Regions from separate parts of the Mesorhizobium sp. WSM4976 genome, predicted to be linked through region 3. Evidence: predicted binding sites of a transcription regulator. Region 3 holds the regulator's gene; each other region holds the start of a gene.
The links. Region 3 encodes LexA, which represses DNA repair genes until DNA is damaged. Its sites were predicted from a motif close to TGTTCNNNNTGTGTTCNG; they were not measured.
Positions count from the first base shown of each region.

Region 1: a site for LexA is predicted at 1,575-1,592, ahead of parE (DNA topoisomerase IV subunit B). Genes of this name have one in related genera too.
Region 2: a site for LexA is predicted at 1,906-1,923, ahead of P9272_RS06770 (metallopeptidase family protein). Genes of this name have one in related genera too.
Region 4: a site for LexA is predicted at 1,729-1,746, ahead of P9272_RS22155 (ATP-dependent helicase). Genes of this name have one in related genera too.

Region 1 covers NZ_JARTVT010000020.1:60,425-63,717, reverse strand. The annotation lists gene P9272_RS23540 (type II and III secretion system protein family protein) at 1-374, opposite strand, end outside; gene cpaB (Flp pilus assembly protein CpaB) at 482-1,402, opposite strand; gene parE (DNA topoisomerase IV subunit B) at 1,657-3,293, shown strand, end outside.
Region 2 covers NZ_JARTVT010000004.1:184,133-187,425, forward strand. The annotation lists gene P9272_RS06760 (CoA ester lyase) at 1-746, shown strand, start outside; gene P9272_RS06765 (DUF1737 domain-containing protein) at 833-1,039, shown strand; gene P9272_RS06770 (metallopeptidase family protein) at 1,325-1,762, opposite strand; gene P9272_RS06775 (hypothetical protein) at 1,946-2,992, shown strand; gene P9272_RS06780 (DUF6504 family protein) at 2,934-3,293, shown strand, end outside.
Region 3 covers NZ_JARTVT010000032.1:49,034-52,326, reverse strand. The annotation lists gene kynU (kynureninase) at 1-472, opposite strand, end outside; gene lexA (transcriptional repressor LexA) at 927-1,661, shown strand; partial or broken gene P9272_RS30210 (ComEC/Rec2 family competence protein) at 1,655-3,293, opposite strand, start outside.
Region 4 covers NZ_JARTVT010000018.1:120,707-123,999, reverse strand. The annotation lists gene P9272_RS22170 (LysR substrate-binding domain-containing protein) at 1-688, shown strand, start outside; gene P9272_RS22165 (hypothetical protein) at 901-1,083, opposite strand; gene P9272_RS22160 (hypothetical protein) at 1,212-1,379, shown strand; gene P9272_RS22155 (ATP-dependent helicase) at 1,772-3,293, shown strand, end outside.

The DNA of each region.
Region 1 (3,293 bases), on a different contig from region 3:
TCGCCCGACAACACGACACGGCCGTTTGCCGAACCGACCTTGATCTTGGCATCCGGCACGCTGGCGCGGATGGTGCTGGCCAACTGGTCGGTGTCCAGCGTCACCTCGATGTCGATGGTACCGACAAGCTGCTTGTTCTGGTCGAACAGGGCAATGCCAGTTGTCCCGAGATTGTTGCCCAGCACATAGAAGGACTTGTCGGTCAGCGGATTGACGTTGGCGATCTCCGGATCGCCGATGACGATCTGGTAGAAGGCCGCGCTCGTCATGATCGTCTTCGGCTTGCCCTTGGCGACCTTGATCGAGGCATTCTTGTTCGCCGAGACATAGACGACGTCATTGCCCGCCCTTGCCGGCGCGGCGAAGCCGAACATAGCCAGCGACGCCGCCAACGCGATCACGCCAGGAAGGCGCCATCCGCCGGCCGTCCGAAATGCATCAAACCCGAACATGTTGTCCCCGTCCCGCCGGTCCCCACCGGCTATTGCTGCAGTTCCTGCGGTGGTTCCCGTGACGGAACCTTGTATTCTTCGACCTTCTCGCCGCGCGTCACGATCACCGTCTTGAATTTCGGCTCGTCGGATCCCTTCGTCGCGGCGCTGACAAGCGAGGCGGCGCTCGCCTGTACCTTTGCGGCGGCTGAACCGCCGAAGGAAGAGATGGTCGTAAGCCCGCCATTGCCGGTGGTTGCGTCGGCGGCGGACCGCAGTGACAACGACAGCGTGCCGACGGTACGGGCCAACGCCACCTTCTGCGCCCCTTCGTCGGTGACTTCGAGGGTCACGGAATTGGCGACCTGCGGCGCGGTCTTGCGCTCGTCGGCGCCTTGCCCGACCGAAAGCACCTTGGCATCGGAGACGACGACCTCGGACGTCACCGTCGAGCCGGCCGCCCCTTGAGCATTCTTGGATACTTCCTGGATGTCTCCCGCGTCGCGCGTCAGGACGACGTCGACCCGGTCTCCCGGCGTGACGAAGCCGCCGACACCGGCAATTTCGTCGGTGCGGATGGTGACGGCCCGCATCCCGGGCGACAGCATGTTGGAAAGCGTGGCGCGACCATTCGGTCCCGACAGCTTGGTGAGCAGCACCGGTTCATTGACCTCGATCGGCGACAGCACGACACGGCTGCCATCGGCAAGCAGCTTGTCGATCGTCGGGAAAGCGCCTTGCGGCAACGAATCCTGCGGCCACGGAATCTCCGCCAGTTGTGGCCGTCCGAGCTCCATTCCGTATCGCAGTGGCGCTTGAGCCACCACGATGGTCTTGAACTCGACTTTGGGCTGCTGCGGAGCTTCGACCGTGACCACCTTGACCTCGGACTGAGCCTTTGCCTGGCTCTTGACCCAGAAGTCCGCCGCAAAGATCGAGATCGCGCCGAAGACGGCTGCGATACCGATCATGGTTATGGCTCTGCCCCGCACAACGAAACCCCTGACGCCCGTGGTCTTTTGTTAGTTGGACCCCACGCTTAGGCGTTAATGTTAAAGAATCGGGAATCCGGCGACCCGCCGATCGCCCTATTTCACCCGGCTTGGTTATCGAATGGTTTTGGAATAAGAGACAGTTTGAACCCTGAACGGAACAGGAACTCGTTCACCCGCCAAAAGCGTGGCAGTATCGAGACGTGATTCGCATTACCGGACGCTAGGCCAGCATGGACGACAGCAACGATCTCTTCGGCAAGATGGAAAAGCCCGCACAGCCGCGTGCGCCCTCGCGTCCCGCCGATCCGCTCGTGCAAGCCGCGAAGCGCTCGACCGCCGCTCGCGACGGCAGCGAGAGCTATAGCGCCGCCGATATCGAGGTGCTGGAAGGTCTCGAGCCGGTGCGACGCCGTCCGGGCATGTATATCGGCGGTACCGACGACAAGGCGATGCATCACCTGTTCGCCGAGGTTATCGACAATTCGATGGACGAAGCCGTGGCCGGCCACGCCACCTTCATCGATGTCGAGCTTTCCGCCGACGGCTTCCTGACCGTCACCGACAATGGCCGCGGCATCCCGGTCGATCCGCATCCAAAATTCAAGAAGCCGGCGCTCGAAGTCATCATGACGACCCTGCATTCGGGCGGCAAGTTCGACTCCAAGGTCTATGAGACCTCGGGCGGCCTGCACGGTGTCGGTGTTTCGGTGGTCAATGCGCTGTCCGACCATCTCGAGGTCGAGGTCGCGCGCGGCCGCCAGCTCTACCGACAGCGTTTTTCCCGCGGCGTCCCGGTCAGTGGCCTCGAGCATCTGGGCGAAGTTCATAACCGCCGCGGCACGAGGACACGCTTCCACCCCGACGAGCAGATCTTCGGCAAGGGTGCTGCCTTCGAGCCGGCTCGGCTTTATCGCATGGCGCGCTCGAAGGCCTATCTGTTCGGCGGCGTCGAGATCCGCTGGACCTGCGATCCGTCGCTGATCAAGGAGAAGGACCAGACGCCGGCCAAGGCCGAGTTTCATTTCCCCGGCGGCCTGAAGGACTATCTCAAGGCGACGCTGGGCGACGAGTTCCAGGTCACGCGCGAGGTTTTTGCCGGCAAGAGCGACAAGCAGGGTGGCCACGGTTCGCTGGAATGGGCGGTGACCTGGTTCGGCGGCGACGGGTTCCTCAACTCCTACTGCAACACCATCCCGACCCCCGAAGGCGGCACGCATGAGGCCGGTTTCCGCAACGTGCTGGCGCGCGGACTGCGCGCCTATGCCGACCTGATCGGCAACAAGCGCGCCTCGATCATCACCACCGAGGACGTGATGATCTCAGCCGCCGGCATGCTGTCGGTGTTCATCCGCGAGCCGGAATTCGTCGGCCAGACCAAGGACAGGCTGGCGACCATCGAGGCAATGCGCCTCGTTGAAAACGCCATCCGCGATCCGTTCGACCATTGGCTCGCCGACAATCCGCAGGAAGCCTCGAAGCTTCTCGAATGGGTCATCGCGCGCGCCGACGAGCGCGTGCGCCGCCGCCAGGAAAAGGAAGTCTCGCGCAAAAGTGCTGTGCGCAAGCTGCGCCTCCCGGGCAAGCTCGCCGACTGCACGCAGAATGCGGCGGCCGGCGCCGAAATCTTCATCGTCGAAGGCGACTCGGCCGGCGGCTCGGCCAAGCAGGCGCGCGACCGCGCCAGCCAGGCGGTGCTGCCGCTGCGCGGCAAGATCCTCAACGTCGCGAGCGCCGGCAACGACAAGCTCGCCGCCAACCAGCAGATCTCCGATCTCATCCAGGCGCTCGGCTGCGGCACGCGCTCGAAATACCGCGACGAGGACCTGCGCTACGACCGGGTGATCATCATGACCGACGCCGACGTCGA
Region 2 (3,293 bases), on a different contig from region 3:
CGCCCGCCGACAAGGCTGCCGCGCGCGACAAGGTGGCCGGCATCCTGGCCAACCGCGAGAAACGCTGCGAGATGGTGGTGCGCATCAACCCTTTGGCCAGCGAATGGGGCGCCGACGATCTTCGGGCTGTCGCCAAGGCCGAGCCCGACGGCATTCTCCTGCCCAAGATCGGCGCGCCGCGCGACCTCCTCGAGGCGGGCGACCTGCTCGACGACAATTCGGTGCCGGACGGCGTGAAACTATGGGCGATGGTCGAGACGCCCAGGGCGCTGCTCAACATCGGCGCCATCGCCGAGCTCGGCCGCGATCCGGCCTCGCGCCTTAATTGTTTCGTTGCCGGAACGAATGACCTGGTGAAGGCGACCGGCGTTCTGGCGGACCGGCGCTATCTGATGCCCTGGCTGATGCAGCTGGTGCTCGCGGCGCGCGCCGGCGGCCTCGACGTGATCGACGGCGTCGCCAATGATTTCCGCGACCTGGACGCTTTTGCCGGCGAATGCGCCGAGGGGGCGGCCATGGGCTTTGACGGCAAGTCGCTGATCCACCCCGCCCAGATCGAGCCGGCGAACCGCGCCTTTTCGCCGGCGCCCGAGGCGCTGGCTCAGGCACGCGCGATCCGGGATGCGTTCGCGCGACCCGAAAATGTCGGCAAGGGGGTCATCGCACTGGACGGCCGCATGGTCGAGCGGCTGCATCTGGCGCAAGCCGAGAAACTTCTGGCGAAGGCCGCGATCATCGGCGCATGATGCGCAGCGCCGAAGCATGTCGCCCAAAAAGCGCGCGGCGGTTTTGGGAAACGACACGCTGAGACAATTACGATCAGAGGCGAAAAATGAAACTCTACCGCTTTCTGTCCGGTCCGGACGATGCAACCTTCTGTCACAAGGTCACCGCTGCGCTGAACAAGGGCTGGCACCTGTTCGGTTCGCCGACCTATGCCTATGACAAGAAGACCAAGTCGATCCGCTGCGGCCAGGCCGTGGTGAAGGACGTCGAAGGCCAGGAATACACGGCCGACACCAAGCTCAGCGACTGGTAGGGAAAGCGCCCCCTCACCCGGCCTCCGCTTCGCTCGGCTGACCTCTCCCCGAGGGAGGGCTTTGCACGGGGGAGAAGGTGGCCGCGAAGCGGCCAGATGAGGGGGAGTCGCCACGAAGAACGATGCGGATGACGAGGTGCTTTAAGGTGTGTTGAGATTCAGGTCAGGCTGCGCCGAAAATGGTGGTTTCCGAGAACCGGAGCGGAGCGTACTTTTCGTACGTGAGCACCGGAAGCGCAGGAAGCCGCCATTTGCAGGCCGGTCTCACCTGAATATCAACACACCTTACCCCGCCGCCGCCTGCTCGGCGGCTTCCTCGATCCGCTCCATGTCGTCGTCCGACAGGCCGAAATGGTGGCCGATCTCGTGGATCAGCACGTGGGTGACGATGTCGCCCAGCGTCTCCTCGTTCTCCGCCCAGTAGTCGAGGATGGCGCGGCGGTAGAGCGTGATGCGGTTCGGGCCCTCGCCGGTCTGCGGGTTCCAGCGCTCGGCGATGCCGCGTCCCTCGAACAGGCCGAGCAGGTCGAAAGGCGTCTCCAGCGACAGGTCGTCCATGATCTCGTCGGTCGGGAAATCGGCGATCTGGATGACGATCTCGCCGGTGAGTTGGCGGAACTCGTCCGGCAGATGGGCATAGGCCTCCAGCGCCATAAGCTCCAGCTCGTCCATCGACGGCGAGAGCTGATCGTGCCAGGTGCGGGTCTTGTAGATGCGGGCCATGAACTGTCCTTTGATCCCGGCATATAGGCTTTCGCGCCGATAGAGGCAAATGAGCCGGCCGGCCGTGCGCTTTCAGGGTAAAAGGCGAAGGAATAAATTCCTTCTGACTCTGCTTGACTCTTCCGGCACCCTCTGGAATCTATAAGAACATAACAGGAACAATTGCTGCCGGAAGTGGACGTCATGGCGATGAGCGCCGTGGCGCGGGACACTGTTTTTGCCCTGCGCCGCCAGATCGCGAAGATCGAGGGAACGTTGCCCGAGCGCCTGCAGGCGCCGGCGCCTGGAGCAATTCCAGGAAAAGTGCGACGCGGTTTTCCGTCCGGAATTGCGGAAAAACAAATCTCTGCCGATGTTACCGGATCGGACAGGACACTTGTCCGGCGTGGCCTCGCCGTGGCTTCGGCGGACGCTTTCCTGCGTACCGGCATCGAACGTTTCGACACCGCCCTCGGCGGCGGCCTGCCCAGGGCGGCGCTCAGCGAGATCCATGGGCTGGAGACCCGCGATGCCGGCGCGGTCGCCGGCTTCGCGCTCTCGCTCGTGAGCCTGATCCTCAAGGAGAAGCAGGGCCTGCCGATCCTCTGGGTCGGCACGGCGGAAATCTTCCACGAGGCCGGCCTGCCCTATGCCAGGGGCCTTCATGCCCTGTTCGGCATCGAGCCGGAGCAATTGTTGTTTTCCGAGGCCCCGAAACTGCTCGACGCGCTGTGGATCGCCGAGGAGGCCGCCCGCATGACGGCCTTCGCCGCGGTCATCCTCGAGATCCGCGGCAGCCCCCGGCTTCTCGACCTCACCGCCACGCGCCGGCTGCACGCCCGTGTCCAGAACGCCGGCCGTCCGCTGCTGTTGCTGCGCCAGGCCGGCGAGGCAGATCCAACCGCCGCACCGGTGCGCCTCATCGTCTCGGCGGCGCCCGCGGCGAACCGCGAGACGGTCGCCGGACCACTCGCCGGCTCGATCGGCCGCCCAGCCTTCAAAGTCGATATCGGCAAGAGCCGCACGGCCCTGCCCGGACAATTCACACTGGAGTGGAACCCAAATGAGCACGCTTTTGCGGAAAGAACAGAGAATCCTGTCGCTGTGGTTCCCGCATCTCAGCGCGGAGCGGATCCTGCGCCAGCGTCTGGGGCGGTCCTGGCGTTCCCGGCCCTCGCAGCACCTGCCTCTGGTGATCAGCCATCGCGACAACAACACCCAGCGCATCGCAGCCCTCGACGAGCGGGCTGAGGCGCTGAAGCTGAAGCGCGGCATGGGCATTGCCGATGCTCGCGCCATGCACCCCACGATCGACGTGGTCGAGGCCGACCCGGAAGCCGACCGCCGCCTGCTCGAAGGCCTTGCCGACTGGTGCGACCGCTATACGCCCCTGGTGGCGATCGACGCCGAGGACGGGCTGTTCCTCGACGTCACCGGCTGCACGCATCTGTTCGGCGGCGAGCGCGCCATGCAGGACGAGATCCTCACCCGCTTTTTCCAGCAGGGTTTCGATGTCCGCGCCGGGTTGGCCTCGACCCCCGGCGCCGCCTGG
Region 3 (3,293 bases):
CGATCTTCGGCGCATCGACGCCTTCGAGCCGCAGCACCGTGCCGGGCCGCGTCGAGGCCACCCCTTCCGCCATGTAGAGGTCGGTCGGGAAGCTGTCGCCTTCGGCAACGATCACTGGGCGGCCGGGTCGCATTGCGAGCGCCGCATGCAGGACCTTGTAGATGTTGATCGAGGTGGTGTCGCATACGACCGTCTGGCCAGGCGCGGCGCCGATCAGACGTCCGAGCCGGTCGCCGAGTTTGACAGGCATGTCGAACCAGCCGGCGGTGTTCCAGGCGCGGATCAGGTCCTGCGCCCATTCCTGCTTCGCGGCCGTCTCGATCTCGTTGAAGACATTGATTGAAGCGGCGCCCAGTGAATTGCCGTCGAGGTATTTCACGCCATCCGGCAGGACGAAGCGATCGCGCAGGGCACGCAGCGGGTCCGCGGCATCCATTGCCTCGACCTCGGCAAGATCGGGAATTCTCCTCATTGTGCTGTCGCCTCCGTTTCGAACCAGGCCGCTGCATCCCCGGCGACCAGGGCGGTTGTCTCATCCCCGTCCGCGACACGGCAAGAACCTTCTGGCCTATGTCAGCTGGTCCATAGACGGCAAAGGCCGAGGACCGGAATCATCGCCAACGTTGGCATTTTGGGTTCGTTTCGTTCACGGTGCGGCACATGCACGGATGAACCGACGCGAACACCTCAGCGCTTCCGCGATGGTGTCGCGTCTCAATTTCAACATAAGGAGAATTGCAGAATCGAGCGGAATCAATGACACAGCCCCAGTTGCAGGCGGCCGGGCACCGCCGGATGCAACATTCTTTCGCCAGCCTTAAGAAATTCATTAAACTTTAAACGGTTGCGGAACACAACTGGAACAGATAGTGTTTGTTCTGGGTTTGTTTTTCTGATTCTGGTTTCGGAACCCGTGGGGGCCGCCAATGCTGACGCGCAAGCAACATGAACTCCTGATGTTCATCCATGAACGCCTGAAGGAGAGCGGGATCCCTCCATCCTTCGACGAGATGAAGGAAGCACTGGACCTGGCCTCGAAGTCCGGCATCCATCGGCTGATCACGGCGCTGGAAGAACGCGGTTTCATTCGCCGGCTACCGAACCGGGCGCGCGCGCTGGAAGTCCTGCGGCTGCCCGATTCGATCGCGCCGGGCCTGAATGCCGCGAAGAAGTTTTCGCCGAGCGTCATTCAAGGCGGTCAGGGCAATCTAAGTCGCCAGGTCAAGCCGGCAGCGCCGTCGCGTACGCCGACACCCAGCAACGACGACGACGCCGCTTCGGCCGTATCCATTCCGGTGATGGGCCGCATCGCCGCCGGTGTTCCGATCGATGCCATCCAACACCAGACGCATTCGATCTCGGTGCCGCCGGACATGATCATGGGTGGCGAGCATTATGCGCTGGAGGTCAAGGGTGACTCCATGATCGAGGCCGGCATCTTCGACGGCGACACCGTCATCATCCGTAACGCCAACACAGCGAGTCCGGGCGAGATCGTGGTGGCGCTGGTCGACGATGAGGAAGCAACGCTCAAGCGCTTCCGCCGCAAGGGCGCCTCCATCGCGCTGGAGGCTGCCAACCCGGCCTACGAGACCCGCATCTTCGGGCCGGATCGGGTCAAGGTGCAGGGCAAGCTCGTCGGGCTGATCAGGCGCTACTGATCCGGCTGCGAGGGCTTGGCCCTCTCAGGTTTTTCATATGGCGGCAGTCCCCGGGCCTCGCGCGTGTATCTGCGCTGCTCGTGCCAGGGCCGATATGGCTTTTCGACGGCATATTGGATGGCTGCTCGCGCGGTTGCCGATTGTGGATCGAAGAAGACGGCGGCGCTGCCGTCACGCGCCAGCTGGCGCTTGGTGACGACAAGCACACGCTGATCCCAGCAGGGATTGTAGGCCGTGGCATCGTTGATGACGATGAGGTCGGCAAAGCCGCAGGCAGGCCGTGCGCTGTCGCGGTTTTCGGCGAGCGCGACGATCGCACCGGACGGATGCCGGCCAATGCAGAGGTCGCCGGTGCAATAGAAGGGTGAGCCGGGCGGCAGGTCGACCGGGTCGGCGATATCGAGAGCGTCTTTGGCGAATTCTCTGGCGACACAATTTCCTCGGCCTTCAGCGCCCGCTTCCAATTGTCGGTCGTGAACTCGTTCGAGCGTTCGCGGTTGACGGCAAGCTCGCCGCCGCCGATCGGCATCGCCACCAGATGCGCGTCCTCGGAAATGAGGACATCCGGCGTGCGCACATGTGGGATCGCCAGCATTGCGGCGAGAGCAATGGGAACAGCGGCAAGCCTCAGCCAGGTGGTGGCCATGGTCGCGATGACGAGCGCGATCGTCGCCAGCAGCACCGACTGGATCGAGATCAATCCCACGGCATCGACCGGCGAGCGCTCGGAGATCCATGCCGAAATGGCGATCATCGCCGTCAGGCCCTTGCCCATCACATAGAGGAAGGGGCCGTCGAAGCCGAACGGCATGGCGAGCGCGCTCAACACGGCGAACGGCATGACGACCAGCGAGACGATCGGCATGACCGCCAGATTGGCGAGCAGGCTGAGCGGCGACACGCGCTGAAAATGCCAGATCGCAAACAGCAAGGTCGCGCTGCCCGCGATGAGCGAGGTCACGGCGGCGCCGCCCACGCCAACCGCCAGTTTTCGCGACAGGAACCTCAGGAACGAACGCTTTGCCGGCGGCACGGTCATTTTGCCGGCCCGATAATCGGCAAAGCCGGCATAGGCGCCGACCAGGGCCGCGGTGGCTGCGAAGGACATCTGGAAGCTCGGCCCGACCACTTCATGTGGCGACACAAGGATGACGGCAATCGCCGAGATCGCCAGGTTGCGCATCGTCAGCGCCGCGCGGTCGAAGAGCACGGCGATCAGCATCACGGCAAGCATGATGAAGCTCCGTTCGGCCGCCACCACGATGCCGGAGATGACGAGGTAAGCGGCGATCGAGGAAAGCGCGATCGCCGCGGCATATTTCTTCACCGGCCGGCGTGACGAGAAATCCGGAAACAGCGCGAAGGCGCCGCGCAGCAGGAACATGATCGTGCCGGCGACCAGCGCCATGTGCAGGCCGGAGATCGAGATGATGTGATAGATGCCGGTGCGCCGCATCGACTCGTTGATCTCTTCCGGAATGCCGGCTCGCACGCCGACGATCAGCGCCGCGGCAATCTCGCCTTCGAACCCTCCGATGCTGCTCCGGATGTGATCGGCAATCCCTTCGCGCGCGTTTTCTATGGCCGACATAACGCGCGCGCCGAATGGCACCGCCGTTGGCGCAGATGGAG
Region 4 (3,293 bases), on a different contig from region 3:
ACAGGCGCATGTGCTGCGGATCTGCGTGCTGCCGACCTTCGCGGCGCGCTGGCTGTTTCCCAGGCTGATCACCTTCCAGCGACAATATCCCGACATCGAGATGCGGGTGTCGACATCCTACGCCACGCATGAATTCTCGACCTCGGAATATGATCTCGAGATCCGCTACGGCGACGGCAATTTCCCAGGCCTCACCTCGGACCTGCTGTTCAAGGAAGACCTGACGCCGGTATGCAGCCGCAAGCTGTTTCACGACGTGTTGGGCGACAAGCCGCTGTCAAGGGTGACGCCGGAAGACCTGCGCTTCTTCACGCTGCTGCATTCCGACACCTGCACGCAGAACTGGCAATCGTGGCTGGGCTTTGCCGGCGCGAGCTTCGTGCTTGGCCAAACCAGGAGCGTCTATTTCGATTCCTGCATGATGTCTTACGAAGCCGCCAATGCCGGCATGGGCTTTGCCGTCGCCAACCGTGCCTACATGGCAAGCGACATTCGCGCCGAGCGGCTGGTGGCTCCCTTCGCGGTCCACCATCCCAACACGGCGGGCTGGTACTTCGTCAGCCCCATCAAGGCGCTCGGCGCCCGCAAGGTGGAGTTGTTCAAGCAGTGGATCCTGGCTGAAGCGGCGCTGACGCAGCGCCAGCTCGACACCGAGATCGCCGGCGGACAGCCGGGGCGCGCGGCCTAAGCAGCGCCGCTCGCGAACCTTCAGGACTTTCCGGGTATTTCCACTGACTGTAGCCGGCTAGCGCGATCGCACCATGACGTAAGGCCGAGACTCAGCTATGTTGGATTGCGCGGCGGGCCTGATTTTCCCGCTTGGCCGGCGCTATCCAGCTTCCTCCCAAGCAGCGCCGGCCTTCTTCGTTTCAGGCCGATGACAATTCAGCCCGCCCTGCCCTATTGCTTCGGCGCCGTACCCTGCTGGTCACCGCCCGTAGTCGATTTCGGCACCGGGTTCTTGTCGACCTGCGGGTTCTGGTTGACCTCATCGCCCGGCGCCTTGGTGGGTTGCACGCTGCTGTCGCAGGCGGCGAGCACGAGCCCTGCCGCAAGAGCCAGCAGCACAGGAAGCTTCTTCATGACGACCTCCTCTCGTTCGCCCCTTTCATGAATGCAAACGAGGCGGTGGCGGTTTGGTTGCGCGTGAGGGGGGAACCAACCGGCCCACGCCCGGTTGGAAGCCAATCGAACCGCATGAGGAGACGATGATGATCCGCCTGCTACTTACCGGCCTTTTCGCCTATACCGCCTATCGCGTCGCCGTCAGGATCATCGACGAGGTGCCTGGCGATGTCGCGCCGCTGGACATGCCGGGCGATGAGAGGCGCGCGCTGCGGCGCCAGTCGGCGGCGATGGGAGTGGAGCCGAAGCGGTAGTTGCCCTTTCCTTATCCCCCGGACGTGGCTGGGGGATGCACACATCTTCTGTGGGGGCGCTGACTGATCGACCTGAGGCTTGATTGCCACGTGGTTCCCCCAATCCGTCGCTGCTTCGCAGCGCCACCTTCCCCCCTCCGGAGGGAAAGGAAGGGAGCATTGCTGGACGAGCGTTGCCGGAAAAAAGGCATGGGCGCCTTTCCTCTACCCCGTCGATGGGGGAGAGGTGGCTCGGCGAAGCCGAACGGAGCGGGGGTCGACCAGCGCTCCGTTAGACAGTGCATACGCCAACCCGCGGCCGGCGCATCCCCTCTCCGGCCGCGGCAATCTCTCCCCGCTAGCGCGGGCTAGGAAATTATTGCGAACAAAGCAGAAACGATGCTTGATGGGCGATGAACATCGCCGCTCGTGATTCGTCCTTCGAGACGCCTGCCTATCTTGCCCGGCTGAATGACGAGCAAAGGCTGGCGGTAGTGCATGGCGACGGCAAGGTGGCGGCACCTCTGCTGGTGATCGCCGGCGCCGGTTCCGGCAAGACCAACACGCTGGCGCATCGCGTCGCCCATCTCATCGTCAAGGGCACCGATCCGCGCCGCATCCTTTTGATGACGTTTTCCCGGCGCGCCGCGGCCGAGATGGCCAAGCGGGTCGAGCGCATCGCCGGCGAAGTGCTAGGGCGCGACGCGGCCATCATCGCCGACGCGCTCGCCTGGGCCGGCACGTTTCACGGCATCGGCGCCAGGCTCTTGCGCGACTATGCCGAGCAGATCGGGCTCGATCCGGCCTTCACCATCCATGACCGCGAGGATTCCGCCGACCTGATGAACCTTGCCCGACACGAGCTGGGATTGTCGAAAACCGAAAGCCGCTTCCCGACCAAAGGCACCTGCCTGCAGATCTATTCGCGTGCGGTGAACGCGCAGGCGCCGCTCGGCGAAGTGCTGGGCTCGGCCTTCCCCTGGTGCGCGGCATGGGCGGAGCAGTTGAAGGAGCTGTTCGCGGCCTATGTCGAGGCCAAGCAGGCGCAGAACGTGCTCGATTACGACGACCTGCTGCTCTACTGGGCACAGATGGCGGCCGAGCCGGAAATCGCCGCTCACCTCGGTTCCCGCTTCGACCATGTGCTAGTCGACGAATACCAGGACACCAACCGCCTGCAGGCCTCGATCCTTCTGGCGCTGAAGCCGGACGGCGCGGGCCTGACGGTGGTGGGCGACGACGCGCAGTCGATCTATTCCTTCCGCGCGGCGGAAGTGCGCAACATCCTCGATTTCCCAAAGCAGTTCGCGCAGGCAGCGGCGGTCGTCATGCTGGAGCGCAACTACCGCTCGACCGAGACGATCCTTGCCGCAGCCAACAGGGTGATCGGCGAGGCCAGCGAACGCTTTACGAAGAACCTTTGGACCGAGCGCCGGTCCTCGCACAAGCCGCAGCTGGTCAGCGTGCGCGACGAGGCCGAGCAGGCGAATTATGTCTGCCAGGCGATCCTGGCCGAACGCGAGGCCGGCACGGCGCTGAAGTCGCAGGCGGTGCTATTCCGCACGTCGAGCCATAGCGGACCGCTGGAGGTGGAGCTGACGCGCCGCAACATCCCCTTCGTCAAGTTCGGCGGGCTGAAATTTCTCGACGCCGCGCATGTCAAGGACATGCTGGCGATGCTGCGCTTTGCCGAGAACCCGCGCGACCGCGTCGCCGGTTTCCGCGTGCTGCAGCTGATGCCGGGGATCGGCCCGTCCGCTGCCTCGCAGATCGTGGATGCCATGGCGACATCGCTGGACGAGACGCTCGGCCTTGCCCGCTTCCGGCCGCCGCAGCGCGCCGCGCAGGATTGGCCGGTGTTCCTCGACATCTATAGCGGGCTGCGAGCCGGTGCCAAATGGCCGGCCGATCTGGAACGGATCAGGCTCTGGTACG